3 regions of the Staphylococcus capitis subsp. capitis genome follow, and region 2 is predicted to be linked to each of the others. Evidence: predicted binding sites of a transcription regulator. Region 2 holds the regulator's gene; each other region holds the start of a gene.
The links. Region 2 encodes Rex, which represses fermentation and respiration genes when NADH is low (regulators of the CRP and FNR family bind a similar motif). Its sites were predicted from a motif close to TTGTGAAATATTTCACAA; they were not measured.

Region 1 (11,445 bases), 260 kb from region 2:
TAATTTAGAGTTAAAGATAAATCTAGTTAAAGAAAGGTATGTCGTCATGAAAAAAATTGCAGTTTTAACTAGCGGTGGAGATTCACCAGGTATGAATGCTGCAGTTCGAGCAGTCGTTCGTACAGCAATTTACAATAATATTGAAGTTTATGGGATTTATCATGGTTACCAAGGTTTACTTGACGATGATATTCACAAGCTTGAATTAGGCTCTGTAGGGGATACAATTCAACGTGGAGGTACGTTCCTATTTTCAGCTAGGTGCCCTCAATTTAAAGAAGAAGATGTGCGTAAGAAAGGTATTGAAAACCTTCGTAAACGTGGTATTGAAGGCTTAGTTGTCATTGGGGGCGACGGTAGTTATCGCGGTGCTCAACGTATTAGTGAAGAATGTAAGGAAATTCAAACTATTGGAATACCTGGTACTATTGATAATGATATTAATGGTACAGATTTCACTATAGGTTTTGACACTGCTTTGAATACAATTATTGAATCGGTCGATAAAATTAGAGATACTGCATCAAGTCATGCTCGTACTTTTATAGTAGAAGTTATGGGTCGAGACTGTGGTGATTTAGCGTTATGGGCAGGATTGTCTGTTGGCGCAGAGACGATTGTAGTACCCGAAGTTCATACAGACATTAAAGATGTTGCAGAAAAGATTGAACAGGGTATAAAAAGAGGTAAGAAACATTCTATCGTTATGGTCGCTGAAGGATGTATGAGTGGCCAAGAATGTGCTGATGAATTAAAGAAATACATCAATATTGATACTCGAGTATCAGTTTTAGGTCATATTCAGCGTGGAGGAAGCCCTTCTGGAGCTGACCGTGTGTTGGCTTCAAGGTTAGGTGGACACGCTGTAGAATTACTTAAACAAGGTGAAACTGCTAAAGGTGTGGGTATTAAAAATAATCAATTAACTGCTACACCATTTGATGATATCTTTGGAGAAAGTAATCATAAATTTGATAAAGATATGTATCAATTAGCTAAAGAATTATCAATATAAATTATGGGAGGATTATATAATGAGAAAGACTAAAATTGTATGTACTATAGGACCAGCTTCTGAATCGGAAGAAATGCTTGAAAAATTAATTAACGCGGGTATGAACGTTGCGCGTTTAAACTTCTCTCATGGTAGTCATGAAGAACATAAAGCAAGAATTGATACAATTCGTAAAGTTGCTAAACGTTTAGATAAAACTGTTGCACTATTATTAGATACTAAAGGGCCAGAAATTCGTACGCATAATATGAAAGATGGCGTTATTGAATTAGAAAAAGGTAAAGAAGTTATTGTAAGTATGAATGAAGTTGAAGGTACTCCTGAGAAATTCTCAGTTACTTATGAAGACTTAATTAACGATGTAAATGAAGGTTCTTATATCTTATTAGATGACGGTTTAGTTGAACTACAAGTTAAAGAAATTAATAAAGATAAAGGCGAAGTTAAATGTGATATTTTAAATACAGGAGAATTAAAAAATAAAAAAGGTGTTAACTTACCAGGAGTAAAAGTTAATTTACCAGGTATCACTGATAAAGATGCTGATGATATCCGCTTTGGTATCAAAGAAAATGTTGATTTTATCGCAGCAAGTTTCGTAAGACGTCCTAGTGATGTTTTAGATATTCGCCAAATTCTTGAAGAAGAAAAAGCTCATATCACAATTTTCCCTAAAATTGAAAACCAAGAAGGTATCGATAATATTGACGAAATATTAGAAGTTTCTGATGGTTTAATGGTTGCTCGTGGTGACATGGGTGTTGAAATACCACCAGAAAAAGTACCTATGGTTCAAAAAGATTTAATTAGAAAATGTAATAAATTAGGTAAACCAGTTATTACTGCAACTCAAATGTTAGATTCAATGCAACGTAATCCTCGTGCAACTCGTGCGGAAGCAAGTGACGTTGCTAATGCCATTTATGATGGTACTGATGCAGTTATGTTATCAGGTGAAACTGCAGCGGGATTATACCCAGAAGAAGCAGTTAAAACGATGAGAAATATCGCAGTTTCAGCTGAAGCAGCGCAAGATTATAAAAAATTATTATCTGACCGTACTAAGTTAGTTGAAACATCTCTTGTTAATGCCATTGGTGTTTCTGTAGCACATACAGCGCTTAATTTAAATGTTAAAGCAATTGTTGCTGCAACAGAGAGTGGATCAACTGCACGTACGATTTCAAAATATCGTCCACACTCTGATATTATCGCTGTTACTCCTAGTGAAGAAACTGCACGTCAATGTGCGATTGTTTGGGGCGTTAATCCTGTAGTTAAAGAAGGACGTAAAAACACTGATGCATTACTTAATAACGCAGTAGCAACTGCAGTTGAGACTGGTAGAGTTTCTAATGGAGACTTAATCATTATTACTGCAGGTGTACCTACTGGTGAAAAAGGTACAACAAACATGATGAAAATTCACTTAGTAGGTGATGAAATTGCTCGTGGCCAAGGCGTAGGTCGTGGATCAGTAGTAGGCCATGCTATTGTTGCTAAAAGTGCAAGTGACTTAGAGGGTAAAGATTTATCTGATAAAGTCATTGTTACTAACTCTGTTGATGAAACATTAGTACCTTATGTCGAAAATGCTATTGGTTTAATTACTGAAGAGAACGGTATCACTTCACCAAGTGCAATCGTTGGTTTAGAAAAAGGTATTCCAACAGTAGTTGGTGTTGAAAAAGCTACTAAAGAAATTAAGAACGATATGTTAGTTACTGTTGATGCAGCTCAAGGAAAAATCTTTGAAGGCTACGCTAACGTACTATAATTTAATTTAAATATAATTTTACATGACTGAGGCATTATTTATAATGTCTCAGTTTTTGTGTTTTAAAACTTGAATGGTGATAAAAAAATACCAGCGTTAGACATTTCAAATTCTAACGCTGGTATTAATTATTATTATTACGCGTGTTTGCTTACCTTTTTGTATCGTAAGTACATGAGACCTAAAATAATAAACCAAATAGGTGTTAAATAGATAGCTCTTCTAGTATCGACATTTACAAATAATAAGCCGAAGACAAAAATGAAGAAAATTAATATTGCATATCCCATATATAGACCACCAGGTAATTTATAAGTTGCCTTTTTATGTAACTCTGGATTATTTCTACTGTAATTGATATAAGCAATAATAATTAATGCCCATACAACTAAAAATAGTACAGTTGAAATAGTTGTAACATAAGTAAATACCTTAGTAGCGTCAGGGAAAATATAATTTAACAACGCTGCAATTAGCAATAATGCTGATGAAGCTATAATAGCTGTGTGTGGTACACCGTTTTTGTTCGTTTTAGAGAAGGCTGGTGGAGCTTGTTCTTGATTAGATAGTCCGTACAGCATTCTACTATTTGAAAAGATACCACTATTACATGATGATGCAGCAGCAGTTAAAACCACAAAGTTAATTATTCCAGCTGCAAATGGTACTCCAATTAAAGCGAATAATTTAACGAAAGGGCTGTTATCTGGATCAACTTTGTACCAAGGAATGATTGACATAATTACTGCTAATGCCCCAACATAGAAAATTAATATTCTAATAGGTACACTATTGATTGCCCTTGGTATAGTTTGTTCAGGATCTTTTGTCTCTCCAGCAGTAACACCAATCATTTCGATTCCTACGAATGAAAATAGTGCCATCTGGAATGACATGAAGAACCCTGAAGCCCCTTTAGGGAATATTCCATGGTTGTATAAATTAGTTAAACTTGTATGTCCGAATTGTGTTTTGAAAGCAAAAAGAATCATGACAATACCTACAACGATTAAAGCAATAATTGTGGCAATTTTAATGATTGCAAACCAAAATTCTAATTCACCAAATAATTTGGCGCTTAGTAGGTTAAATGACATTAAGATTAATACACAAAATAAAGCACTAATCCAATTAGGTATTTCAGGGAACCAAAAACTAACATATTTAGCTACCGCTGTAACTTCAGCCATACCAGTAATAATCCAACATAACCAATATGTCCACCCTGTAATAAATCCAGCAAATGGTCCTATGTATTTATTAGTAACATCCGCAAATGATTTAAAATTAGTGTTTTGAATTATAATTTCTCCCAATCCACGCATAAACATGAATAACATAAATCCTATAATGATATAGGTAAGCAATATTGAGGGACCCGTCATTGCAATTGTTTGACCGGCACCAAGGAATAACCCCGTTCCTATAGCGCCTCCAATGGCGATTAATTGAACATGACGATTGCTCAATTCTCTTTGTAAATTTTCAGCCATAAGACATCTCCCTTACTATAAGATATTTATATTATGCACTTATAAGGCTATTTATACAATTCTTTTCGCAAAAAAAGTGTGAAAATTCACTAAAATGTATATTTATATTTTGTAATCATTCTTGATAACTAAACGAAAACATCACAATATTTTTGAAATTTGATGAGTTATATACTATGTAAAGTTTAATTTCACGCTCTTTTAAAGATGTTAACATACATTAAGGTCAAGCTAATATACCATTTTTACATGTTTAAAGTTATTTATAATGTTTCACAAATTGTTTGAATTTAGCTATAATACTAGGTGAAAGCCATTTCATAAAGAAATAGTAAAGGGGAAATTTATCATGGCAGAATTACAAAGAGGTTTAGAAGGGGTTATTGCAGCTGAAACTAAGATCAGCTCAATAATTGACAGTCAATTGACATATGCGGGCTATGATATTGATGATCTCGCAGAAAATGCCCAATTCGAAGAAATTATTTTCTTACTTTGGAATTATAGACTTCCAAATAAAGAAGAATTAAAAGAATTGAAAGAAAAATTATTTGAGTTTATGACTCTAAACGAAAGAGTTTATAAACACTTTGAAGAGTATGTAACTGATGATGTTCATCCTATGACAGCGTTACGTACATCTGTATCTTATATTGCTCATTTCGATCCAGATGCTGAAGATGAATCTGAAGATAAAAAGTATGAAAGAGCAATTCGTATTCAAGCAAAAATTGCTTCATTAGTTACGGCTTTTGCAAGAGTAAGAGAAGGTAAAGAACCTGTTAAACCTAATTCAGAATTAAGTTATGCAGCGAACTTCTTATACATGTTAAGAGGCGAACTTCCAACTGACATTGAAGTTGAAGCATTCAATAAAGCTTTAATTTTACATGCCGATCATGAATTAAACGCATCTGCATTCACTGCTCGTTGTGCTGTTTCATCACTCTCTGATATGTATTCAGGTATTGTTGCTGCTGTAGGTTCATTAAAAGGGCCTCTACACGGTGGTGCAAATGAACGTGTAATGGCAATGTTAAAAGAAGTAGGTAGTACTGATAATGTTGATAGTTACCTTGATGAGAGATTCGCTAATAAAGATAAAGTAATGGGCTTCGGTCACCGTGTATATAAAGATGGTGATCCACGTGCTAAATATTTACGTGAAATGAGCCGTAAAATTACTGAAGAAACTGGTCAAAGCGAATTATTTGATATTTCATTAGCTATTGAAAAGCGTATGAAAGATGAAAAAGGCTTAATTCCAAATGTTGATTTCTTCAGTGCAACTGTTTATCACAGTATGAACATTCCTCATGATTTATTTACACCAATCTTTGCAGTAAGTCGTACTTCTGGTTGGATTGCTCATATATTAGAACAATATCGAGACAACAGAATTATGAGACCAAGAGCTCAATATATTGGTGAGAAAGATCGTAAATATGTTCCTATTGAAGAAAGATAATAAAATAACATATAGTATTTAGTGAAAGTTTAAATATACTTGGAGGTTAGATTTATGTCAGCAGAAAAAATTACTCAAACTAATGAAGGTTTAAATGTACCAAACGAACCAATTATTCCATTTATTATTGGTGATGGAATTGGACCAGATATTTGGAAAGCTGCAAGTCGCGTTATTGATGCAGCAGTAGAAAAAGCTTACAACGGCGAAAAACGTATTGAATGGAAAGAAGTTTTAGCTGGACAAAAAGCTTATGATGAAACAGGAGAATGGTTACCTCAAGAAACTTTAGACACGATTAAAGAATATTTAATCGCTGTTAAAGGACCTTTAACTACGCCAATTGGTGGCGGGATCCGTTCACTAAATGTTGCTTTAAGACAAGAATTAGATTTATTTACTTGCTTACGTCCTGTTCGTTGGTTCCAAGGTGTACCATCTCCAGTTAAACGTCCTGAAGATGTAGATATGGTTATTTTCCGTGAAAACACTGAAGATATCTACGCAGGTATTGAATTTAAAGAAGGAACTTCAGAAGTTAAAAAAGTAATTGATTTCTTACAAAATGAGATGGGAGCTACTAACATCCGCTTCCCAGAAACTTCAGGTATTGGTATTAAACCTGTATCTAAAGAAGGTACAGAACGTCTTGTTAGAGCAGCTATTCAATATGCTTTAGATAACAATCGTAAATCTGTGACTTTAGTGCATAAAGGTAACATTATGAAATTCACTGAAGGTTCATTCAAACAATGGGGTTATGACTTAGCTCATAATGAATTTGGTGATAAAGTATTTACTTGGCAACAATATGATGAAATTGTTGAAAAAGAAGGTAAAGATGCAGCAAATGAAGCTCAAGATAAAGCTGAAAAAGAAGGCAAAATTATTATCAAAGATTCAATTGCTGATATCTTCTTACAACAAATCTTAACTCGTCCAGCTGAACATGATGTAGTAGCAACTATGAACTTAAATGGTGACTACATTTCAGATGCTTTAGCTGCACAAGTTGGCGGTATTGGTATCGCTCCAGGTGCTAATATTAATTACGAAACAGGCCACGCTATCTTTGAAGCAACTCATGGTACAGCTCCAAAATACGCTGGATTAAACAAAGTTAATCCATCATCAGAAATTTTAAGTTCAGTTCTAATGTTAGAACACTTAGGTTGGCAAGAAGCTGCTAATAAAATCACTGATTCAATTGAAGCAACTATCGCTTCTAAAATTGTAACTTACGATTTTGCTCGTTTAATGGATGGCGCTGAAGAAGTTTCAACTTCAGAGTTCGCTGACGAGTTAATTAAAAACTTAAAGTAAACTAAATTAGAGTTAAAAATAAATAAGATACTAATCTTTGTTGGGTTGGCGAAAGCCAACCCTTTTTTAAAGATTATGTAAAAATGTAAGTTATCATTATCTTTTTACTTCAAAAGATGATAGGTTAATTAATGTTAAGACAATATTAAACAAATATTTTCTTAATATATGTGCAAATATATTTGTTTTGTTAAGTTTATGTAAAATTGATGTGTAGCTATGTTATTTTTATTTGAACTTCAGTTATAATGAAATTGTAATAACAAAATAGGGAGGCACACCATGTCACAAAAAGTATTAGTGGTTGATGATGAACAATCAATCGTGACCTTACTAAAGTATAATTTAGAAACAGCAGGATACATAGTTGAAGTCGCGTATGACGGCGAGGAAGCATTAAAAAAGGTTGAAGAAGAGCAACCTGAACTTATTGTATTGGACGTCATGTTACCTAAGAAGGATGGTATTGAGGTGTGTAAATCAATTCGATCTGACAAAAATTTAGTACCTATTTTAATGTTAACCGCAAAAGATGATGAGTTTGATCGTGTTTTAGGACTTGAACTAGGTACTGACGATTACATGACAAAGCCATTCTCACCTAGAGAAGTGGTTGCAAGAGTTAAGGCTATTTTAAGACGTTCTAAGTTTGTTAATGAAATTGAGAAAGAGGACACAGATGAGGAAGACATCATCATCGACTCTATTCGTATACGTCCTGAATTCTTTGAAGTATATAAAGATGAAGAATTATTAGAGTTAACTCCTAAAGAATTCGAATTATTATTATACTTAATTGAAAGACAAGGCCGTGTCATTACACGAGAGCATATGCTCAATTCTGTTTGGAATTATGAATTTGCTGGGGACTCTCGAATCGTCGATGTACATATTAGTCATTTAAGAGATAAATTGGAAGAGAATCCAAAACAACCTAAATTAATTAAAACAGTGCGAGGATTAGGTTATAAATTGGAGAGACCTAAAGCTTAATGCTAAAGTTTCATCACCGTTTATTATTATTAATTAGTACTATAACAATAATTAGTTTTATTGGTTTAGGTGCAATTATTCACAACACAATTTATCAAACTTTAACTAGCAATCAAATCAATGAATTAAGAAAAGAAGCACATAATTATGTCAATTTACTAAATCATAAAAAAGGTGAAGAGATTGACAACCTTGCTGATAATCAACAAAATATCGTTGTTATAAAAAACGAAGCTGATGGACACATCATTTTTTCATCAGGTGATAGTAAAAAGATAGATAGTAGAATTGATAATGCAGCAAATCCTTCTAACTTAATTACTAAAAAAACTAATATCGGTACGCGCTATACTTTTAAAGATAATATAGGTAACAAAACCGTATACATAAGTGGAATTAATGATGAAATCATAGATTTACAAAGAGAAATGTGGAAATACCTTTCTATAATAGGCGTCATAGTGTTATTCACAGTTTACTTAGCTAGTAGAAGTATCAATCGAACATACATAAGACCTATTAATGAAGTGACGTATGCAACATCATTATTGGCAGATGGTTATTATCATGTTCGTGTTCCAGAAAGTAATGTTAAGGAAACACGTGCACTTTTTGTAACAACGAATGAGCTAGCCAGAAGATTGCAGAAATTGAACAATAGTCAAAAAATACAATCAAATCGTTTGAAAACAACACTTGAGAATATACCAAGTTCTGTTTTAATGATTGATAAACATGGCGAAATAGTTGTTGCGAACCATGCTTACTATGAAGTATTTAGTCCGGATCAACAGGTTGAAAATAAGAATTATATTGGTTTCATAGATGATAGTATTGAGAAGCTAATAATAGAAAGCTTTAGAACTGAGAAGGTAATCTATGATCAAATTGAAGTAGACATTAATAATGTACATACTAAATACTTTGATGTATCATGTGTCCCAATTTTGTCCAAATCTAAGAAGAAATTACAAGGTATGGTTGTCGTACTTCATGATATTACTAACCTTCAAAAATTAGAAAATCTTAGAAGAGAGTTTGTGGCTAATGTGTCACATGAATTAAAAACCCCAATTACTTCTATTAAAGGTTTTGCAGAGACACTTATTGAAGGTGCTAAAAATGATGAGCAATCTCTTGATATGTTCTTGAACATCATTTTGAAAGAATCTAATAGAATAGAATCGTTAGTTATGGATTTATTGGATTTATCGCATATCGAACAACAAACCGAGATTGAAACGAACTATATGAATTTATCTGAATTAGCTTATAATACGATTGATAACTTGCAGACTCAAGCTATAAATAAAAATATTGAAATTCAACCTGAAATTGAAAAAGATGTCATCATAGAAGCTCATGAAAATAAAATTGCTCAAGTTATTACTAACTTACTTTCAAATGCGATTAATTATTCTCTTGAGGATAATAAGGTTATTGTACGAGTATTTAGAGAGGGTAAAAAGGTTAATTTAGAAATTCAAGATTTCGGAATTGGTATTAGCGTCAAGGATCAAAAACATATCTTTGAACGTTTCTACAGAGTAGATAAAGCGAGAAGTAGAGATTCTGGCGGTACAGGTTTAGGTTTATCAATAACTAAACATATTGTCGAAGCCCATAACGGACGAATCAACATAAATAGTAGACTTGGAGAAGGTTCGACCTTCAAAGTTACTTTTATAGATGAATAATTTGAGAAACTGCGATGTCATTTTTGACATTGCAGTTTCTTCTTTTGAAAAGCTTTTTTTGTATACATTTAACTTTATGTTAGAAGTCTTAAATTCGTTAAGCGTAAAAAAGAGGAACACATTAGCTAAAGACTAATGCGTAAGTGGTACTAAGTATTTCAATGTTCAATTGAAATACAAGTACCACTTTATATGCTAAAATGTATGTAAATCAGTTCTGGAGGTTACGTATTTTGGATAAATTAGTGTTAATAGATGGTAACAGTTTAAGCTTTAGAGCGTTTTATGCTTTACCATTACTTTCTAATAAAGCTGGTATTCATACAAATGCTATATATGGCTTTGCGATGTTGCTTGAGAAAATTATTAAAGAAGAACAACCTAATCACTTTTTAGTTGCATTTGATGCTGGTAAAACTACTTTCAGACATTCTAAGTACAGTGAATATAAAGGTGGACGTCAAAAAACACCACCAGAATTAAGTGAACAATTTCCTTATATTCGTCAATTATTAGATGCTTATCACATTAAACACTATGAATTAGAAAATTATGAAGCGGATGACATTATTGGCACGCTAAGTAGAGAGGCTGATAAGGCTGGTTTCGAAACGATTATTATTACAGGGGATCGAGATTTAACACAATTAGCTACTGATAATGTTACAATTTATTACACTAAAAAAGGTGTGACAGATGTAGATCACTACACGCCAAGTTTTATAGCTGAAAAATATGATGGGCTACAACCGAAACAAATCATTGATATGAAAGGTCTCATGGGAGATACTTCAGATAATATTCCAGGGGTTGCTGGCGTTGGTGAGAAGACTGCAATCAAACTTCTTAAACAATTTACTTCTGTAGAAGGTGTTTATGAACATATTGATGATGTCACAGCTAAAAAATTAAAAGAAAAACTCGTGAATAGTAAAGATGATGCCTTGATGAGTAAAGACTTAGCTACAATTAATGTTGAAAGTCCCATTGAGGTTACTCTAAATGATACAAAATTAGAAAATCAAGATGATAACACTAACAAAATAGAATTGTTTAAAAAGCTTGAATTCAAACAATTATTAGCAGATATTGATGAAGAGGCTAATAACGATGTAGTTAACGAAAAGACCTTTGAAATTGAATCGGATTTTCAACATATCAACTTTGATAGTTTAGAGCATGCAATTATTCATTTTGAATTAGAGGGCACAAATTATCTTAAAGATAATATCCTAAAATTTGGTTTTTATGCTGATGATTCACATGTGGTCATAAATGCTGAAGATATTAAGCAATATCAAGATTTAGTCCAATGGTTAGAAGATAAAAATACGATTAAAACTGTATACGATGCTAAAAAAACTTATGTGGCTGCGCATCGTTTAAATATCGATATTCAAAATGTGCAGTTTGATGTAATGTTGTCTAGTTATATTATTGATCCTTCTCGTTCAATAGATGATGTAAAATCAGTAGTTTCACTTTATGGACAGAATTATGTTAAAGATAATGTGTCAGTTTACGGTAAGGGGAAAAAACATCAAGTTCCTGAAGAAGAAGTATTAAATAAACATGTAGCTTCAATCACAGAGGCAATTGCTAACTCTAAACCTGAAATGGAGGCTCAATTAGAAGAGTATAATCAAGTTGAGTTACTCAAAGATTTAGAATTACCACTT
Region 2 (11,445 bases):
TTCAGTGGATTAAAAAGTGCGGTTATTAATAAATTGCATAATTTAAGACAGAAAAATGAAGAAATTGTTGAAGAGAATGTTGCTACAAGTTTTCAAAATAGTGTCGTTGAAGTATTAACATATAAGGCTATCCATGCTTGTACATCTTATGGTGTTAAACGACTTATTGTGGCAGGTGGTGTAGCAAGTAATAAAGGATTGAGAGCAGCGCTCAAAGATGCTTGTAATAAAGAAAACATTACTTTAACTATACCAAGTCCATCCTTATGTACAGATAATGCTGCAATGATTGGTGCAGCTGGTCATTACTTATATCAAGCTGGATTACGTGGTGATTTAGCTATGAATGGTGAAAATAATATAGACATTGAAGATTTTACGATGACTAAATAAACAAAAGAGCACTATATAACGTATCAACTTAGCTAAGGATATGACGTTATATAGTGCTTTTTTATTGTATGAGGCTAGCAATTATTATCAAAAATTAACTTATTCATCTACTTGCCTTTGAGCACGTTGATAAATATCGTCTGGGAAATGAGTAATTCTAAGTAATTCAATCGCATTTCGAGTATTGGCTTTACCTGGTTTAATTTTGTAGTCAAAATAGATTTCATTCTTCTGAATAGACTCATTAAAATGATAATTATAGTAATCCTTTTCTAATAGGGTGGACAATTCAATATCATGTGTAGCAGCAACTACTTGATAGTTTGGCAATCCATTCAAATAGCTGAGTACTGATTCAGACGCTGCAATACGTTCTGTTGTATTCGTACCTTTAAAAATTTCATCAATGAAACAATAAATTTTAGTTTGTGTATCAATATTGAAAAGTCGTCTTATTGACTTTAATTCTGCCATAAAATAGCTATCTCCTGAGAGAACATCATCAGCATTAGCCATTGATGTAGACACATAACCCGGTTGATAGTTGAATGACTTAGCAGTAGCAGTATGAAGTGATTGCGCCATAATCACATTCAATGCGACAGCCTTCATAAATGTTGATTTACCAGATGCGTTAGAACCTGTTAGTAGAAGATTACTATCCAAGTTTAAATCATTAGGAACGGCCACTTCCTCATCTAATAATGGATGAATTAAACTTTGAAAATGCACACCCTCCATGTTTTCGTCAGCATGAGGTATACAATAATTAGTTAATGTGCGTCTATACATTGCTATAGCGTAATGATTATCAAGTGTACTAATATAGTCATAACATTCTTTGACTTCACTTTGATATTTAAAATAACTATGTTGAATGAGATGGAATAAAACATAATCTACCATAAACATCAATTTGATAAGCATAATCGTACTACCTACCACATCATTGGATTCTAATTGAGCAAGCAAGCCACTATAACGACTAGAATTCTTGAAATGATTGAAATTAATATTGATGTCAGGTGTTCCTTCTATTTTAGACAAAGCTTTACATTGTTTAATTACATTAGCAGTATAAAAGATTGATTTTAAATCCTGTTCGTAAGACTTCTTCAAATTCAATGAAAGTACGATATTTAAGAAAAAGCTTCCAATAAATAAAAAGACACCTACACCTGGAGAAATAAATATAGTTGAAAATGCAATTATTGGTAATAAAGGACAAAACATTAAAAGCGTATTCCTAGGAATTGGTGTTAACTGATCAGGGAATAATGGGTAAACTGTTTTGCCTATTTTAGAAAGTATATAAGATACATTTAATCGAAAAGCTTGATCCTCGCTATAACGTTTGATTAGTGATTGATTATCAATCGAGAACATTCCTCTTAATGAAGCGTATAATTTCATTTCTCCAATAGCGGTAAAATTAAAGTTTATCTTGTGAAATAGAGCTTCAATATTTAAATCAGACCAAGTTTTATCGTCTATAAGAGGATGTTTATCGATGTAATTATCCTTATATTCTTGATATTGAGCATCAAATCTTGAATTAGGTCTTATAAATGTTTCTAACTTAGCTTTTCTATCCCATAGCGTATTGATTTTAGCAATTGTTTTTCTTCTTTCAATAAATGAAACGGTAATATTTACAATCGCTATTAAAATAATAAATATAAGAACGATGAGTCCGAACGTTTGATTGTTAGTCATAAATGTCTCCTCAGTATAGTTATATTTAAATTATTTCATAAATAAATTTTAGACTCAAATCTTCATATTAAAAATGAGATGTCAATAGGGAACGTGCGTACTTATCAACAAAATGTGTGTAAACTGTGGATAAATACTGTTGAAAAGTGTGGATATTACCGTGTATAACTCGAATAATTTTTAGGAATAGTGTTAATTTACTTGTGGATAACTAGGATAACTGTGTGGATAGCTTTCAAATTAGCGATATAGAGTGTGAATAAAATTTGTGTAATAACATACTAAAAGACACTAAAAAGTAAGAAATTCTACCTTTTAGTGTCTCAATGATAAATGGATATTTATAATTTTTCTTGTAATTCTTCCCATTCTAACATAACTTGTTCTAATTTTTGTTCGGTATTATTTTTTTTCTCAGCTAATTCTGCAGCTTTAATAGGATCATTAAATACTTCTGGTTGAGTTAATTGTGTCTCAATATATGAAATATGAGTTTCAAATTCTTCTATCTTAGCTTCACATTGTTCGATTTGACGTTCGATTTTTCGTTGTTGACTCTTTTGTTGTTTTTGAGTTGAATATGATGAGGATGAAATAGTGGTATCATTATTATCTTTAGTTTTTGGAGAAGAATTGTTCAATTCTTCTTGAGCTTTTATTGCAGCAGCTTCTTCAGTTTTTTCAATATAGTATTGATAATCTCCGAGATACATTTGTCCACCCTCATGATTTAAATCAAATACTTTATTTGCAAGCTGATTAATAAAGTATCTATCGTGAGAAACAAATATAATGGTACCTTCAAAATGTTTTAAAGCTTGTTCTAACATTTCTTTAGAATCTATATCTAAGTGGTTAGTAGGTTCATCTAGTATCAGCACATTGTCTTTTTGTAACATTAATAAAGCTAATTGCAATCGGGCTTTTTCACCACCAGATAAATCATTTATGATCTTTTTAACATCTTCTTGTACAAATAAAAAACGACCTAGAACAGCACGCACATCTTTTTCATTCATATGAGAATACTGATCCCAAACGTAATCTAAAATTGTTTTATTTGATTTGAACTCAGCTTGTTTTTGATCATAATAACCAATTTGAAGATTAGCCCCAAAAGTAATTTCTCCAGCTAGTTTGTCTTGCTTATTGGCGATTGTTTTGATTAGAGTGGTTTTTCCCACTCCATTTGGTCCGATTACAGCAATATGGTCACCCTTAAACACTTCAATATTAATTGGTTGAGTAATGGGGGAATCATATCCAATTTTAAGATCACGAATATGCATGACATCATTACCTGTATTTCTTTCAAAGCCGAATTGTATATTGGCACTTCTCGCGTCAATCATCGGCTTGTCTATACGTTCCATTTTCTCTAAAGTTTTACGTCGACTTTTAGCCATGCCACTTGTTGAAGCTCTTGTAATATTCTTTTCTACGAAGTTTTCTAATTTTTGAATTTCTTCTTGTTGTTTTTCATACTCTTGCATACGTTTTTCATAATATTGGTCACGTTGTTCAATAAATTGTTCATAATTACCTACATAGCGTTTAACGTCTCCGAGAGCTACATCATAGATTTGAGTAACTATTTTATCTAAGAAGTATCTATCATGACTAATAATAACGATGGCGCCTTTAAAATATTTAAGATAATCTTCTAACCATTTTGTCGTTTCAAGATCTAAGTGGTTTGTTGGTTCATCTAGCAAGAGTAAATCAGGTTCATTTAATAACATTTGAGCGAGTGAAAGGCGTGTTTTTTGACCACCACTAAAATCATTAATAGGTTTATCAAAATCACTCTCAGTAAAATTAAGGCCATGAAGAACTGTTTTTATTTTACTTTCATATTGATAACCCTCGAGTTGTTCAAACCGGTTCGTTAATGACTCGTAACGTTCCATATGCTCTTGGTAAGTTTGTGTTTCGTATTCACTCGTATGTTGTGCCAACCAATCAGTTTCTTCTTTGATTAAGCTCTCCATATTTTTCAGATGTTCAAATGGTTTAGACATCTCTTCGAAGACTGTAGCCGTTGAGTTAAGTGTCATTTGTTGAGTAAGATAGCCCATTTTTAAATTTTTTATTTTTGATATATGACCGCTATCGTAACCTTCTACGCCGGCTATAATTTTCATTAATGTAGATTTACCTGCGCCGTTTCGACCAACGACACCTATTCTTTCACCCGTTTTAACTTCAAAGTCTACATTAGTAAAAATATCTTCACCATCGAACGATTTCGAGATGTCATTAAGTTGTAAAAGTATCATTCGATTCTCACCTTTCTAATTCTATTAAATAGTTATAGACTATATGTAATCAATAAGATTTAAAAAATTTTAATTTTATGTGAATTTTAAATAGTTAAGCATTATTTTTTAATAATAGGGTACATCTACCTCATAAGGTATGACGATTAAGCTATATGTTGACTCAATTATCTTTATTTTACAGCATTCGCGCATCACATGAAACTGAGATATTTATTTTTAAAATTCAATAATGTATAATATTTAAGTATTCATTGTAGGCAATTATTTGATTATTTAAACGCCTTACAACTTGCACGATAAAACGTTTGAATACATAAATATAATTCATTCAAACTTCAAGGGGGACACATTGGATGCCAGAAAATAATAAAATTCCTCGTGCTACATTAAAGCGTTTACCTTTATATTATAGATTTGTGAGTACATTAAAATCTAAGGGTATTGACCGTGTGAATTCTAAAGCAATTAGTGAAGCTTTACAAATAGATTCGGCAACGATTCGTCGTGATTTTTCTTATTTCGGTGAATTAGGCAAAAAAGGCTATGGTTATAACATTGATAGTATGCTTGAATTTTTCAAGTCTGAACTGAGTGAAAGTGATGAAATTAAAATTGCAATAGTAGGTGTAGGTAATCTAGGTCGTGCGTTACTTACTTACAACTTCTCAATACACGATGAGATGACAATTACAGAAGCTTTTGATATTAGAGAAGAATTGATTGGAGAACAAGTCGGCAAAGTCATAGTTAAAAATAGTAATGAAATAAAATCTACACTAGCAGCAGAAGAAATAGACGTAGTGATATTAACTACTCCTGAAAATGTAGCACAACAAGTTGCTGATCAACTAGTTGAAGCGGGTGTGAAAGGTATACTAAACTTTACGCCAAGCAGAGTTAAAACACCTCAAGACGTACAAGTTCACCACATTGATTTAGGAATTGAACTACAATCACTATTGTTCTTTATGAAGAACTATAGTAATAATAATTAACAACTTTTAGCATCCTATTTAGGATGCTTCTTTTTTATGAAAAATGATATAGTATACATAATCAAAAAATAGGGGGGGCAAGCCATAGTGAAACTTGAAGTAAATTGTACATTTAAAGCACATATACCGCAGATGGTAAACGTTCCTGGGAAACTCGTATTAAATGATAATATTTTACTATTCAAAGCTTATGGTAAAGAATATACACCATTTGATATCGAATTAGATATTAATAAAGTTGTGAGATATAAGCGTTCAAAGGGGCTATTAGGAAGTAAATTATTCATTCTTTATAACAATCATGAGTGGTATAAATTTAGTCATTTTTCAAAAGAAGATTTAAAATCATTAAGCAAAGCATTGAAAATACAATAAACTTAAATAAATATAATTGTAATTATTTAAATTAGAAAATCTAAAATACATACTATATGCGCATGCTTTCCAAGGAAATCGTTTCAGCCTGTAGGCTTCGACTGGCCCTGTTTCCTCGGGAGTCAGCGCATATATTTTTAAGCTTGTTGAAAACAAAGTAATTTATTCTGTTTGAGCTTTAATTTTTAAAAAAGTCAAAATTTATTAAGTTTGCAAAATTTGATTATTTCCAGTATAATACCTTAGTATTTATATCGGAAATAGGTGATTAAATGACATGGATGATAATTAGTGGACTTATTGTTGGGGCATTATTAGGGTTTGTAATGCAACGTACAAGATTCTGTCTAGCGGGCGGTTTCAGAGATATGTATGTCCAAAAAAGTAATAAAATGTTTTACGCATTGCTTGTAGCTATAACGGTTCAGAGTTTAGGACTACTAATATTTACAAGTTTAGGTATAGTTAAAGTCCCTGCTCATACATTTCCAGTAGTAGGGACTATCGTAGGTTCATTCATATTTGGCATAGGTATTGTCTTAGCTGGTGGCTGTGCCACTGGTATGTGGTATCGCGCGGGAGAAGGTTTAATTGGCAGTTGGGTGGCATTAATTTTATATGCTATAACTTCTGCAATTACTAAAACAGGTGTACTTCTCCCAGTTATGAATGCAATTAATAAACCCTTAAACGTGAACGCGAGTGTGAGTCAATCAACTGGAGTTCCTAACTGGGTACTTGTTTTAATTTTAGCAATAATTACAGTTACGTTAGTTGTGAGAACTTTACGTAAACCAAAAGTAATGGTGCCTAAATTAAAACAAAAGTATACAGGTATTCGACACTATTTGTTTGAAAGAAGATACCATTCATTTATAGCAGGTATTGCTGTAGGACTTATTGCTTTACTGGCTTGGCCTATGAGTGAATCAACAGGTCGACCATACGGACTTGGTATTACGACCCCATCTGCTAATTTGATTAACTTTCTAATATCAGGTAATACTAAGTTTATTGATTGGGGCGTTTTATTAGTGCTTGGTATCTTTATTGGTTCATACGTAGCTGCTAGAGGTTCTAAAGAATTTAAATGGAGACTTCCAGATAAGAAAACTATTCGTAACAGTGCTATAGGTGGTATATTGATGGGATTTGGTGCTTCTGTAGCTGGTGGATGTTCAATTGGTAATGGGTTAGTCGAAACAGCTACGATGAGCTGGCAAGGATGGTTAGGCTTAGCATCTATGATAGCAGGTGTATGGTTTATGAGTTATTTTATTTTTATTAAACCTATGAAAAAGTTACAACAAACATCTAGTCAAACATCTAAAAGTAAACAAGTAAGTCAACAAACCCAGACAACTTAAGGAGGGAAAGACAATGGTACATGAATTAGGTACAGTTGGTATGGTGTGTCCATTTCCGCTTATTGAGGCACAAAAGAAAATGGAAGAGTTAAATCAAGGTGATGAATTAAAAATAGACTTTGATTGTACGCAAGCAACAGAAGCCTTACCAAATTGGGCGGCTGAAAATGGCTATCCAGTAACTAATTATGAACAATTAGATGATGCTTCTTGGACTATAACTATTCAAAAAGCTTAAATATAAGTGAGTAACAAGCTAGTGATATTATACGATGTCGCTAGCTTTATTAATGCTTAATATATACTAATGGTTGATTTGAGATGTCACTTAATCTTACTCATGGTGTAATATTATCTTACCGATTTTTGCACTTCCCTCAAACACTTATTATGATGTTGCTAAAGGAAGTGGTAAGAATGAATATGGATGATACAATTTTCTTATTTCTATGTACATTATTAGTTTGGTTAATGACTCCAGGATTAAGTTTATTCTATGGGGGACTTATCCAATCTAAGAATGCATTAAATACAGTAATGCAAAGTATGGCTGCAATAGTTATCGTTACTTTTGCATGGATGATTATTGGTTTTTCTATTAGTTTTGATCAAGGTAATGATTGGTTAGGTGGTTTAAAATTTCTAGGTTTAAACCATGTTGGTTTTGCAATTTCTAAAACAATTAGCCCTCATATCCCTCTCGCACTCTTTATGTTATTTCAAATGATGTTTTGTACAATCGCAGTTTCTATTTTATCAGGCTCTATTGCTGAGAAAATGAGATTTATCCCATATCTTATTTTTGTTGGATTATGGGTCGTGCTCATTTATAGTCCTGTAGCTCACTGGGTTTGGGGTGGAGGATGGATTAGTAAGCTTGGTGCTATTGATTATGCCGGAGGTACAGTAGTACATATTACCTCAGGGGTGTCCGGTCTTATATTAGGTATAATGATAGGTGTAGGTAAGAAACAAGAGAAACACACGCCACATAATTTACTTATAACTCTCATAGGAGGTATTTTAGTTTGGTTGGGCTGGTACGGCTTTAACGTAGGTAGCGCGTTTACTTTCGATCAAATTGCAATGATTTCATTCGTTAACACTGTTATTGCTGCAAGTGCTGGGGCACTAGGATGGTTAATCTTAGAGTATGCCTTGAAAAAGACGACAAGTCTTTTAGGATTATTATCTGGAGCGCTATCTGGTCTCGTTGCTATCACTCCAGCAGCAGGTTATGTTAATTATTTAAGTGCCATGATTATCGCTATTATTGGTGGTCTCGGTTGCTACATCGTTATTAATTTAATTAAAGTGAAGTTACAATATAATGATGCTTTAGATGCCTTTGGTATCCATGGTGTAGGAGGAGTTTTAGGCGCAGTATTAACAGGAGTGTTCCAGTCTCATAAAGTGAATGATGCTATTGAAAATGGACTCATATACACTGGTGACTTTAAAGTGATTCTCATACAATTAACAGCGGCACTAGCAACTGTAGTATTTAGCGCAATAGTTACTTACATCATAGCTAGAATAATTAAATCATTTACACCTTTAGCAACTACAGAAGAAGATAAAACAGGTCTCGATGAAATTGTTCACGGTGAAAAGGCCTACTTCTATGGCGAGTTGAACAAATTCAATCGTCGGATGAAATTTTAAAATCATTTTCAAAAAATAAATTTAACTCACCTTACATATCAAATAAACTTTAGTAAATAAAAATGTGATTGATTTAATTATTTAAAGCGATTACATATGTGATAGAATAAGCTTAAGTTATTGAATATATGATAGGTGAGTTTTCTTATGAAAAATATTTCTGATATCGCCAAGCTAGCTGGTGTATCAAAAAGTACAGTTTCAAGGTTTCTAAATAATGGTTCCGTTAGTAATAAAACAAAAGAAAAGCTGACAAAAATTATAAAAGAGTATGACTATCAACCTAATCAATTTGCGCAGAGTTTAAGAGCAAGACGTACAAATTTGATTGGCGCAATTATCCCACGTATGGATTCATTTGCAGTTGATGAAACGATTAAAGGCGTCATTAATCAATGTCATTTACATAACTATCAACTTTTATTAAATTACACTGGATTAGAACTAGAGGCAGAACTTGCAGCACTAGAGACATTATCGAGGAGTAAAGTAGATGGGATTGTATTAATGGCTACAAATATTACTGAACAACATATTCAAATTATAGAAAAAATTGATGTGCCGGTTATTATAGTTGGACAAGAACATTCAAAATTACATAGTATATATCATGACGATTACCAAGCTGGATTTGAAATAGGTATGAGGATAGGTCAAAAGGGTCGACATCAAGTTACACTATTTAGCGTAAGTGAACGTGATATAGCTGTAGGTATCAAACGTAAAAAAGGATTAATAGACGCTTTAAAACAATATGGTATTGAGCCAATTATTTATGAAACTTCATTTAAATACGAAGAAGCTATGGTGGATGTTGAAAAGTATTTGTCGGATATCACAGAACTTGATGTAATAGTAGGTGCTACGGATTCAATTGCTTTGGCTATTCACAAGTATTGTGCGGACCATAAAGAAAATTTATCTCCTCATACAATATTTGGATTTGGTGGGGATCCAATGACACAAGTAGTGTCTCCAGTAATTGAAACAATTTGCTTTAATTATCAAGAAGCAGGAGAGCAAGCACTTAAAGAAATTAATCAATTATTAAATCATCAATCTACAGAACTTAAGATAAAAATTCCTGTCATTTTGTAAAAGATGAGGGATTTTTATTTTATAACTATGTGGAACCGATACCAATATAGTAGTTAAATTTATTAGGCTATTAACACTAGATAATCTATATATCTGTTAGGTATAATGGTTATCATTTTCAAAAATAAGTGCTTTTTAATCAAAAAATCTACAACGGAGTATTAAGCTCATATGTTAAAATAGTAAAGTTAAGACAAAGATTAATCAGTCGAGATTAGGAGTGAAAACATGGCAGAATGGACACGTGAAGCACGTTATCAACGCATAGAGGATGTTGATACGGAGACATTCAAAAAGTTAAAACAACAAGTCGATGCTTCTCCATATAGACAGACATATCATATTCAGCCTGAAACAGGATTGCTCAATGATCCAAACGGTCTAATTTATTATGACGGTCATTATTACATATCGCATCAATGGTTCCCTCTAGGAGCCGTACATGGTTTAAAATATTGGTTTAATTATAAAAGCGATGATTTAGTACATTTCAAAGCGCAAGGTCCTATATTAGAGCCTGATACTAAATATGATAGTCATGGAGTTTATAGTGGTAGTGCATTTGAATTTAATGGTCATCTTTATTACATGTATACCGGTAACCATAGAGATAATCATTGGAATCGTCTCTCAAGTCAAATGATTGCTCGTGTTAAAGAAGACGGATCGGTTGAAAAGTTTCCTAAACCGGTCATTCATGGTCAACCTAATGGCTATACAAGCCATTTTAGAGATCCTAAAGTGTTTGAAAAAGATGATAAATTATATGCAATTTTAGGAGCTCAAAATAACAATGAACAAGGTCGGTTACTCCTATATCAAAGTGAAGACGTTGTGAACTGGACATTCTTAGGTGAAATTCAGACAAAATTAAAACATTTTGGTTACATGTGGGAATGTCCTGATTATTTCGAATTAGATGGACAAGGTATTATATTATTTTGTCCACAAGGGATTGAAGCGGATGGAAACAAATATCATAATATTTATCAATCTGGATACATGATAGGTCACTTAAATATTGAAAATATGACATTTGATCATCAAGAATTTCAAGAATTAGACAGAGGATTTGATTTTTATGCACCGCAAACATTTGTAGATAAAGATGGAAAACGCATATTAATTGGTTGGATGGGGTTACCAGAAAGTGAATATCCAACAGATAGTGAAGGTTGGGCACATTGTTTAACAATTCCACGAGAACTTACTCTCGAAAACGGTAAGTTAAAACAACGACCGATAAAAGCTCTAGAAACATTAAGAACAAACAAAGAAACAGCGTTAGGTTATGCCAATAAATTTAATCGTAAATTGCATCCTTATGAAGGTAAACAATATGAAATGATCATTGATATTCTAGAAAATGATGCAACTGAGATTTATTTCGAGCTTAGAAGTTCTAAAAATGAGTCCACATTAATTATCTATAATCAACGTGAGAATTCGCTTACGTTAGATCGTTCAGAGAGTGGTCTACTTCCTACTAATGTAGATGGTACAACTCGTACAACTATTTTAGATACACCTTTAAGCCAATTACATATTTTTGTA
Region 3 (11,445 bases), 890 kb from region 2:
AAACACTTAAAAGACGCTGACGTTATTGTCAGTGCGGTAGGTAAACCTGGTCTTGTTACTAAAGACGTAGTTAAAGAAGGTGCAGTGATTATTGATGTTGGTAATACACCTGATGAAAATGGCAAATTAAAAGGCGATGTAGAATATGAAGAAGTAAAAGAAATAGCTGGAGCTATTACACCTGTTCCTGGCGGAGTAGGCCCACTAACAATTACTATGGTACTCAATAATACACTCATAGCAGAGAAAATGCGCAGAGGTATTGAATAAATCTTCAAGCTCTTTAAATCTTCACTTTTGAATGATATAAAAAATTAACCATCTCAGTACTTGTTTTAATACTGAGATGGTTTCTTCATTATCTTATACAGTTACACTTAATTTTGGAATAAATGTTTCATAATGAATTTTACTTGTATCAACATTCATTTCTTTTAATGCTTTAATAATAGATTGTAGGAAGTGAGTGCCTCCACAAATATAAATTTCTGTTTCTTCATTAATATAGGCTCTAAGTTTTTCAGTATCTAAATAGCCTTCTGAGTTTTTATCATGGAGTTGATAATTAACAGATTCTTTAGTACTAGCAATTTCATTTATTAATGATTCAAAAGGTACATCGTTCACATCATTAGTAACTTGAATAAATTGTGCTTTAGAACCATTTGTAACAACTTCATTGAACATAGGTACTAAAGGCGTAACCCCAATTCCAGATCCTAAGAATAATTGTTCATTATTTAGGTTTTCAACTTTAAATGGACCAACTGGTGCAGATAAATTAATTGAATCGCCTTCAGCTAACTCATCATGTAATATAGTAGAAACCTCTCCTTCATGCTCAGTTGTCACATCGCGTTTAACTGCAAAAGTGAGATGTTGTTTATCACCTTTTACTATTGAATAGTGACGTTTAGCACGATAAGGCATCTTTTCACTACTTACATCTACAGTAATATATTGACCTGGAACAAATTGACTTAAATCATGTTTATCAGAAACAACTGTGAAAGACTTAATATCTGAAGAAATTTGATTAATTTCTTCTATTTTAAATGGTTGGAAACCGTCCCAAGCCATTTGACTATAAATGTCTTGTTCAACTGAAATAAAAACATCAGCGATATCTTGATATGCTTTTTTCCATGTCTTAATAATTTCATGATCATCATCTAATCCTACTACTTCTTTGATAGATTCAATTAGATTTTCACCAACGATATCATATCCAGCAGGTGGAACTTGTAATGCACAGTGTTTATATGCGATTTCTTTAACTACTGGCATAATATTTTCCAAATGTTCAATGTTTACGGCTGCAGCCAAAACACTTTGCGCAAGTGCTGTTGATTGAAGACCTTTTTGTTGGTTCGTTTGATTGAACATATTCTTCAATTCAGGATGTTGTTTAAACATTCTTTTATAAAAATGTGATGTAATTATTTCACCTTTATCCTGTAATACAGGCACAGTTTCTTTAATGATACTTTTTTCTTTTTCAGTTAACATCATTTCCACTCCCACATAAAGGTTTTAAAAGGCCTATTAATTTATTACAAGTTAATTCTATTCCTATTTTTCTAAAAAATAAATAAAATGCTAAAACCTTCACAAAACTTTCAATTTACATAATCTTTAATGAAATTTACTTAAAATATATTTAATTTTTATTAATACTGGGGTATATTAAGACCATAGTATGATGTATAAATCTTAAATATAAAGTATATTAGATTTAAATCATAGATGACTATCAGACGGAGGTTAAGTTATGAACAAATTACTACAGTCATTATCAGCGCTTGGCGTTTCAGCTACCTTAGTTACACCTAATTTAAATGCAGAAGCGACAACTAATACTGAACCTCAATTACGAGGTGTCAATGACATTGTCATCGAAAAAGGCCAAGATTATAATTTATTAAAAGGTATAAGCGCATATGATAAAGAAGATGGTGACTTAACTCATAAAATCAAAGTTGACGGTCAGGTAGATACATCTAAAGCTGGAAAATATGAAGTGAAATATATAGTAACTGACTCTGATGGAGCAGAACAAACATCTACTAGATATATTGAAGTAAAATAAAACTTCCTAATTAAAGTTGAGAATTTTCTCAACTTTTTTATTTAAAAACCCTCTCAACCCTTTAATTGATAACACTTCTCAATACATAAGTTGTATTACATGCAATTTTGTTAAATTTGTCTAATTTCACAAAATGTACACATAATTTTAACAAATCTTAAAATCCCCGTCATACCTTATATCAATGCTTATTCTTTACATATAACAACAAATTTTTTTTTACAGGTACTTGTAAATATTGTGTAATAAACTAAAATTAGTGGTAAGCCCTACATTTGTAGTATTAGGAGGTTAAAAAAAGTGTCAAAATTTAAGTCTTTGCTTCTATTATTTGGCACACTAATTTTACTTAGTGGCTGTTCAAATATAGAAGTTTTTAATGCAAAAGGGCCAGTAGCAAGTAGTCAGAAGTTCTTGATCATCTACTCAATCATCTTCATGCTTGTTATTGTTGTCGTTGTGCTTGCCATGTTTGCATTCTTTATTTATAAGTATAGTTATAATAAGAATGAAGTCTCAGGCAAGATGCACCACAATTCTTTAATAGAAACAATTTGGTTTGTGGTACCTATCCTAATCGTTATTGCTTTAGCTGTACCAACAGTTAAAACATTATATGATTATGAGAAACCACCTCAAAAAGACAAAGACCCACTTGTGGTATACGCAGTAAGTGCTGGTTACAAATGGTTCTTTGCTTACCCAGATCAACACATCGAGACTGTTAATACTTTAACAATTCCTAAAGATCGTCCAGTCGTATTCAAGCTTCAAGCTATGGATACTATGACAAGTTTCTGGATTCCACAATTAGGTGGTCAGAAATATGCTATGACTGGTATGACAATGAATTGGACTTTAACAGCAGATCAATTAGGTACATTCAGAGGTCGTAACTCAAACTTCAATGGTGACGGATTCGCTCGTCAAACATTTAAAGTTCACTCTGTAAGCCAAAATGATTTCGATAAATGGGTTAAAGAAGCTAAAGGTAAGAAAACATTAAATCAAGATACATTTGATAAACAACTCTTACCAAGCACACCAAATAAAGAATTAACATTCAATGGTACTCATATGGCGTTTGTTGACCCAGCGGCTGATCCAGAATATATCTTCTACGCTTATAAACGTTATAATTTCGTTCAAAAAGATCCTAACTTCACTGATGAAAAAGATCTTTATAAAGATGTAAAAGATAAACCTGTTAAACCAGCTCGTAAGGTTAAAGTTACAAACGCGAACTATGAACGTCATGGTATGAAACCTATGATTCTCGGCAACAATGAAAAATATGACAGTGAGTTCAAAAAAGAAGAGGACCATAACTCTAAAGAAATGGAAAAAATTTCTAAGGGAGCAAAAGACGAAAATGCGTCTAAACTTCAAAAAAAAGAACATGATGATCATGGAGGTGGACATTAATGAATTTTCCATGGGATGAATTACTCGTTAAAGGTAACTGGATGATTATCATGGCGCAAATTGCTGCCCCATTCTTAGTTATCGGACTTATCGCAGTAATTAGCTATTTTAAATTATGGAAATATCTATACAAAGAATGGTTCACATCCGTAGACCATAAAAAAATCGGTGTAATGTATTTAATCTGTGCCGTATTAATGTTCGTACGTGGTGGTATTGACGCGTTATTAATTCGTACTCAATTAACTATTCCAGATAATAAATTCTTGGAAGCAAACCACTATGATGAAATTTTCAGTACGCACGGTGTAATCATGATTATCTTCATGGCGATGCCTTTCATCTTTGGTTTATGGAATATCGTAGTTCCATTACAAATCGGTGCACGTGATGTTGCCTTCCCTGTAATGAACAACGTTAGTTTCTGGCTATTCTTTGCTGGTATGATTTTATTCAACCTATCATTTATCGTAGGTGGATCTCCAGCTGCAGGTTGGACTAACTATGCACCACTTGCTGGTGAATTTAGTCCTGGACCAGGAGTCAACTATTACTTAGTTGCAATTCAAATTTCCGGTCTTGGTACATTAATGACTGGTATTAACTTCTTTGTAACAATACTTAGATGTAAAACTCCTACAATGAAGTTTATGCAAATGCCAATGTTTACTGTAACAACATTTATTACTACACTTATCGTCATTTTAGCTTTCCCTGTTTTAACAGTAGCATTAGCTTTAATGACAACAGATAGAGTGTTCGGAACACACTTCTTTACAGTAGCAGATGGCGGTATGCCAATGTTATGGGCAAACTTCTTCTGGGTATGGGGGCACCCTGAGGTATACATCGTTATCTTGCCAGCATTCGGTATTTACTCTGAAATTATTCCAACTTTCGCACGTAAACGCCTATTCGGTCACCAAAGCATGGTTTGGGCGACTGCAGGTATCGCGTTCTTAAGTTTCTTAGTTTGGGTTCACCATTTCTTCACAATGGGTAATGGTGCATTAATCAACTCATTCTTCTCAATTTCAACAATGTTAATCGGTGTTCCAACCGGTGTTAAATTATTTAACTGGTTACTAACATTGTATAAAGGTAGACTTACATTCGAGTCACCTATGTTATTCTCACTAGCATTCATCCCTAACTTCCTATTAGGTGGGGTTACTGGTGTAATGTTAGCGATGGCATCTGCTGACTATCAATATCACAACACTTATTTCTTAGTAGCCCACTTCCACTATACATTGGTTACTGGTGTAGTATTTGCCTGCTTAGCTGGTTTAATCTTCTGGTATCCAAAAATGATGGGTTACAAATTAAACGAAACATTAAACAAATGGTGCTTCTGGTTATTCATGATTGGATTTAACGTTTGTTTCTTACCACAATTCGTACTCGGATTAGATGGTATGCCACGTCGTTTATACACTTACATGCCTTCTGATGGTTGGTGGTTACTAAACTTCATCTCAACTATCGGTGCATTATTAATGGGAATTGGTTTCCTATTCTTAGTTGCAAGTATCGTTTATGCTCATATCAAAGCACCACGTGAAGCAACTGGTGATAACTGGGATGGACTTGGTCGTACTTTAGAGTGGTCTACAGCTTCAGCTATTCCACCTAAATACAACTTTGCAATCACTCCAGATTGGAATGACTACGATACGTTTGTTGACATGAAAGAACATGGTCGTCACTACTTAGACAACCATAATTACAAAGATATTCATATGCCTAACGATACTCCAGTAGGTTTCTGGATGGGTATCTTCTTTACAATCGGTGGTTTCTTCTTAATCTTTGAAACACTCGTTCCTGCAATTATCTGCTTAGCAGGTATCTTCGGAACTATGATTTGGAGAAGTTTCCAAATTGACCATGGTTACCATATCCATGCTTCTGAAGTTGCAGAAACTGAGAAACGTTTAAGAGAAGCTCGTATTAAAGAAAGGGAGGCTGTAAGTCATGAGTCATGATACTAATACAATCGATTCACGTAGTCATGAAGGCGAATTAAATAAACTTGGCTTCTGGATTTTCCTTACAGCTGAATTCGCGTTATTCGGTACCCTATTCGCAACGTTATTAACATTGCAACATGGTGGCGATTACGCTCACAAAATGACTACAGAGTTATTTGAATTGCCTCTTGTACTAATTATGACATTCTCATTATTATTAAGTTCTTACACTTGTGGTATTGCAATTTACTACATGCGTAAAGAGAAACAAAACTTAATGATGATTTGGATGATTATCACTGTATTATTAGGGCTTGTATTCGTAGGTTTTGAAATTTACGAATTCGCACACTATGCACAAGAAGGAGTAAACCCTACTATCGGTTCCTTCTGGTCTAGTTTCTTCATCCTATTAGGTACGCATGGATGTCACGTATCAGTAGGTATTGTTTGGATCATTTGTTTATTAATCCAAATCGGAACTCGCGGTTTAGATTCTTACAATGCTCCTAAATTATTTATAGTAAGTTTATATTGGCACTTCTTAGATGTTGTTTGGATCTTCATCTTCACTGCCGTATATATGATAGGGATGGTGTATAGCGGATGAATACAATCGTAAAACATACTGTCGGTTTTATTGCTTCAATTGTTTTAACGCTTTTAGCAGTTTTCGTAACACTATACACTTCAATGACATTCCACGCTAAGGTAACAATTATCTTTGGTTTTGCTTTTATTCAAGCTGCAGTACAATTATTAATGTTCATGCACTTAACTGAAGGTAAAGATGGTCGAGTTCAATCATTCAAAGTTATCTTCGCAATTATCATTACTCTAGCTATCGTTATCGGTACTTATTGGGTAATGCAAGGTGGTCACTCTCACCACTTATAAAACTGAGATAAAGATTATCAAGCTCATGGCTTAGTTAATCTACTCGCAAGCTAACATATATGTGTTAGCTTGCTTTTTTATTGTCGAAATTATGATGATACAATGATACGCTTAATGGGAAATTCATTTTTTAAAAGGAGAATTGATACAATGGCAACCCCAATTATTATTGATACTGATCCAGGAATAGATGATGCTGCAGCAATTAGTTTGGGTCTGTGTCACCCAGATTTTGATGTAAAGATGATTACTACTGTGAATGGCAACGTGGGAATCGAGAAAACTACTGCAAATGCCCTAAAGCTTAAACATTTCTTTAATAGTGATGTTCCTGTTCATAGAGGTGCATCAAAACCTTTATTAAATGAAATTGTTGACGCTGCCCCAGTTCATGGCGAATCTGGTATGGATGGCTATGACTTTCCCCCTATTGCTGAAAAGGATTTGGCGTCTACCCACGCTGTTGAAGCTATGAAAGAGACAATTCTTAAAAGCGATGACCCTTTAACTATCATTGCAATTGGTCCATTGACTAATATAGCGATACTCCTTTCTACATATCCCGAAGTAACTGATTACATTAAAGAAATTGTCCTTATGGGTGGTAGTACAGGAAGAGGGAATGTCATTCCTTTAGCAGAATTTAATATTTATTGTGATCCAGAAGCCGCACAAGTGGTATTTAACTCTGGTTTGCCCCTAACAATGATAGGTTTAGACTTAGCTAGAGAAGCCATGTTTTCTCATGATTTCGTTAAAAGCTTTAAAAATCAAAATGAAACAGGTCATATGTTACATGATTTATTTCAACATTATAGAAGCGAAGACTTCGAATATGGCGTTAAAATTTATGATGTGTTTACAATACTTTATTTACTGCAACCGCAAGCATTTAATGTTAAAGAGGCAGATGTTCAAATAGAATTAGCTGGTCAATACACTAAAGGCGCAACTGTTGTAGATTTTGAATCTCATTATCCTAATTGTACAGTTGTACTCTCACCTGTAGATAAAGGTTATGAAGATTTATTCCTAGACGCATTGAATTATTGTAAATAGTAAGATTATGATTTAACTATTTAAAAAAACAGACTGAGATAAGATTAATATCTCAGTCTGTTTTTATATTAGCAAACGACATTTTTATTGAATATGTGCATTTATTTCTAACGCACTCGCCCTTCTAGACGAATAGCTATTGATTTATATGATGTTTATCATGAACTTTAACACCTGGTGTGTTATAAGGTTTCTTTTGATTAAGTATATTATAGAAAATATGCTTCATTTTGTCTTCATTTGGTACGAATCCATTAGTGTTTTTAATGTTTGTACCTAATATAGCAATATAGCGGTCATTGAAGTAAGCTGTAAATGTTTGACCAAAGAACACGCCATTCACTCTATTAAGATATGGTGTTACATAGAAACCATATCGATATTCTTCAGGATACTCTTCAGTACCAAATTCATGTAACATTGGATTTGTCACATTAGAACTAAATATCTTATCTTGTTGTAAAATATGAATAAGTTTGCCCATGTCATAAGGTGCCATATATAAGTTCCCTGCACCAAAATACTGATCTAGTACATTAGGACGTAGGAATGAAAATGAGTTATTTTTAAATTTATAACCTTTAGCCATTTCATTTTGTAATGGTTTTTCATCGTAAAATGCAGAATGCTTTAGGTGAAATTTATTGCCAAGTCGATTGTAATAATTTTGTACATAAGGTTTACCTGTTACCTTCTCAATTACTTTAGCTAGAACTAAATAGTTTGCATCGTTATAACTATGTTTATGATAAATTTCATCATCGATTCCGCGTTTCTGAATTGATAAAACTGCTTGATCTAAATTTTTAATGTTTGTTGAAGCTTCGTATTTGTATAATCCACTTTTATGTAACATTAAATCTTTAATTGTGATTTCTTTATCAGTTTTAAACCATGGTAAATATTTCGTTACAGGTGCATTTAAATCCACCTTATGTTCTAGCTCTAATTGTTTAAGCATTAAACCTGTTGTAAATTTTTGAGAAGAACCAATAAGAAACATTGTATTGGCAGTGTTCTTCTTACCTTTCTCAATGTCTTTATAGCCATATCCTTTATTCATTTTTAACTTACCATTATCAAAAACAGCAACTGTACCATTAAAATGTGTCTCTTTTAAATACTTGTCGATTTGACCATACATAGGTTCCTTCTTATCGACTACTGTTTTTAACTTCTTAGGCGCTTTAACTGACTTATCTCTCTTCTCAATATAATTTGTGTTATCACTTTGATTCTTCAATACTCGCGTTTCTACTTCATGATGTTTACTCCATTTAAATCCTAATATTCCAACTAATACAATCAATATAACTAGTACGATTATAAAAAAGATAATTTTAAATTTATTAAGTTTCATTTTCTCTTGTTAGCCTCACACATTCAAGTCTTTAATATTCAATATATGTCTCTTTAAATTCTTTAATTAAATTTTCAATATTATTCACATTTAGTGAAAAATATATCTTAATTTTAGGCTCTGTACCAGATGGCCTAATAGCTATAAAACCTTCATCAAATATGAGACGTATTAAGTTTGTATTAGGTAAATAAGTGGCATCTTTTTCTCCACTTTCAATGTTTTCAATTGTACCTAATTGATAATCCTCAATGGCTTTTACATCTAACCCACATACTTGATGAATTGTCTTATTTCTGAATGAATTTATAATTTCCTCTATTTTATGCTGCCCTTCTGCACCTTCAAATACAGGACTTAAATTAATGCTATGATAATGGCCGATAGTACGATAAATATCATCAAGCGTATCTTTTAAAGTGATATTATTTGCGTAAAGTAAATTTTTATATTTGATGATTAAAGGTACGATTTGAATAGCATCTTTATCTCTTACAAATGGTTTAGCCATATAACCGTTACTTTCTTCAAATGCTAACAATAACTTTTCTTTAGAGTGGCTCTTATCATTTAAAATTTCTGAGATGTACTTAAATCCTGTAAGCACATTATAGACTTTAACATTTAAAACATCCGCCAATTGTTCACTTAATTCACTAGTTACTATGGACTTAACGATATATAAATCTTCATATGAAGCATCAATTAAATCTTGGTATCTTAATTTCATTAATATAAGCCCTAGTTCATTACCATTGAAAAATTTATATTCTCCATTGCCTAAACGTTCTACAATCCCTAATCTATCCGCGTCAGGGTCAGTAGCAATAATGAGTTGGGCATCACTCTCTTCAGCGAGATGCTTCCCTACTTCAAATGCTGATTCATTCTCAGGGTTAGGACTATTTACCGTTGGAAATGTTCCATCTGGAATAGACTGTGATTGCGCAATGACATAATTATCATAATTCAGTTGATCTAAAATATCAGAAACAATAGGTAAACTTGTTCCATGTAGACTCGTTAATACTGTCTTTGCATTCTTTTTTTCAATGTTTCCCGTAGCTTTAATAACTTCATCAATGTAATTATTTCTAACATCACTGCTTGCGAAATTAATTTGATCTTCAGTCACTAACTTATCAAAGCTACCGATTTCAATATCTAATGGGTTTTCAATTTCGTCTATATAACTACTTAAAATTTCAGAGTCTTTAGGTAATAATTGTCCGCCATATTCGTTATAAACTTTGATACCATTATAATTCTTGGGATTATGACTTGCGGTTATCATTACTCCACCATCAGCTCCATAATACCTTATGGCGTGAGAAAGTTCAGGTGTAGATTTATAACTTTCAGCAGTGATAACTTTAACTTCATTATCAGCTAAAATTGTAGATAATTCTTTTGAAAATGCTTCTGAAAGTAATCTAGAATCATAAAAAACAACAATAGTTGCTTCATTGCAGTTTGCTTTTAAAAATTTTGCTAAGCCAAAAGCTACTTTTCTTACCGTGAAAGCATTCATTCTACCAGGACCAATGCCAAACTTTCCTCTAATTCCAGCAGTCCCAAAAGATAACTGTGTTGTTAATCCTTCTTCTATTTCTCTATCATTTTGTTGCTCATAAAACGATTGAATTAAACTTTCATCCAAGCGCTTTATCCATTCTTGTTTCATTAGTAATCTCCTTTCTTATAAACAATCAATTTAAAGGAAAGTAGCACGTCGAGTCTATGGTGAAAATTTGATAATTGAAATTGTATTCAAAATATATTTTTACATATTTTATGTATTTGATTAGCTATGCATTATTATAACTTAATGACATAGATAAATCACTTTAATTAGATAATACGCTTATTTAAAAATAATTCTATAGCACTTTAGTACCATAAAGGATTTTGTACGAAATTATTTTCAAACTTATAGAAAAATAATGTAAATTTAGTTTTAAGATTGTAAAATTAATATAAAGCTATGAGTTGTAATTTTGCTTATAAAGTAATACAATTTAAGGCTATAGTGCATAAATACAAAAGTGATCACGCATGAAAAAATTATACACAAATTTCAAAACATAAATATAAATTTTAATAATATAGGAGCACTTACGATGAACAAATTTTTAAAGTATTTTTTAATATTATTAACATTCGTTCTTGTCGTCGTTCCAATCATATTTGCTACTCAATTATATAAAAGTTCAGAATCTGCTTTTGAAAAATCTCAAGATCAACATAATGCACAACGTCAATCCACTTTAAGAGATTCAAAAGTAAATCCTGAAAAGCAACCTATTTCTATTTTATTTTTAGGAATAGATGATAATGAAGGCAGAGAAAAGAACGGACAAAGTATTGAACACTCTAGATCAGATGCAATGATTTTATCAACATTTAATCAAAAGAAACATCAAATTAGAATGTTAAGTATTCCACGCGATACAATTAGTTATATACCAAAAGTTGGTTATTACGATAAAATCACTCACGCTCATGCTTACGGTGGTCCTGTAGCTGCAATGGACTCTGTAGAAGCAACGATGAATGTACCAGTAGATTATTATGTTCGAATTAATATGAAAGCATTTGTTGAAGCCGTTGATGAGTTAGGCGGTATTTACTATGATGTACCT

Region 1: V6C74_RS05585 (citrate synthase) is a predicted target of Rex. The motif match lies at 4,547-4,564, and genes of this name have one in related genera.
Region 3: qoxA (cytochrome aa3 quinol oxidase subunit II) is a predicted target of Rex. The motif match lies at 2,204-2,221, and genes of this name have one in related genera.

The regions. Positions count from the first base shown of each region.
Region 1 is NZ_CP145263.1:1,095,577-1,107,021, forward strand. Features, by position in the region: gene pfkA (6-phosphofructokinase) at 47-1,015, shown strand; gene pyk (pyruvate kinase) at 1,035-2,792, shown strand; gene V6C74_RS05580 (amino acid permease) at 2,930-4,285, opposite strand; gene V6C74_RS05585 (citrate synthase) at 4,635-5,753, shown strand; gene icd (NADP-dependent isocitrate dehydrogenase) at 5,808-7,076, shown strand; gene V6C74_RS05595 (response regulator transcription factor) at 7,359-8,069, shown strand; gene pnpS (two-component system histidine kinase PnpS) at 8,069-9,766, shown strand; gene polA (DNA polymerase I) at 10,000-11,445, shown strand, end outside.
Region 2 is NZ_CP145263.1:831,419-842,863, forward strand. Features, by position in the region: gene tsaD (tRNA (adenosine(37)-N6)-threonylcarbamoyltransferase complex transferase subunit TsaD) at 1-393, shown strand, start outside; gene V6C74_RS04165 (hypothetical protein) at 493-2,109, opposite strand; gene abc-f (ribosomal protection-like ABC-F family protein) at 2,451-4,388, opposite strand; gene V6C74_RS04175 (redox-sensing transcriptional repressor Rex) at 4,745-5,386, shown strand; gene V6C74_RS04180 (hypothetical protein) at 5,474-5,761, shown strand; gene V6C74_RS04185 (YeeE/YedE family protein) at 6,034-7,128, shown strand; gene V6C74_RS04190 (sulfurtransferase TusA family protein) at 7,142-7,366, shown strand; gene V6C74_RS04195 (ammonium transporter) at 7,546-8,793, shown strand; gene V6C74_RS04200 (LacI family DNA-binding transcriptional regulator) at 8,941-9,891, shown strand; gene V6C74_RS04205 (sucrose-6-phosphate hydrolase) at 10,120-11,445, shown strand, end outside.
Region 3 is NZ_CP145263.1:1,722,146-1,733,590, forward strand. Features, by position in the region: gene folD (bifunctional methylenetetrahydrofolate dehydrogenase/methenyltetrahydrofolate cyclohydrolase FolD) at 1-270, shown strand, start outside; gene V6C74_RS08550 (globin domain-containing protein) at 364-1,509, opposite strand; gene V6C74_RS08555 (DUF5011 domain-containing protein) at 1,772-2,089, shown strand; gene qoxA (cytochrome aa3 quinol oxidase subunit II) at 2,390-3,514, shown strand; gene qoxB (cytochrome aa3 quinol oxidase subunit I) at 3,514-5,502, shown strand; gene qoxC (cytochrome aa3 quinol oxidase subunit III) at 5,492-6,097, shown strand; gene qoxD (cytochrome aa3 quinol oxidase subunit IV) at 6,094-6,384, shown strand; gene rihC (ribonucleoside hydrolase RihC) at 6,535-7,443, shown strand; gene V6C74_RS08585 (serine hydrolase) at 7,580-8,803, opposite strand; gene V6C74_RS08590 (phospho-sugar mutase) at 8,835-10,487, opposite strand; gene V6C74_RS08595 (LCP family protein) at 10,924-11,445, shown strand, end outside.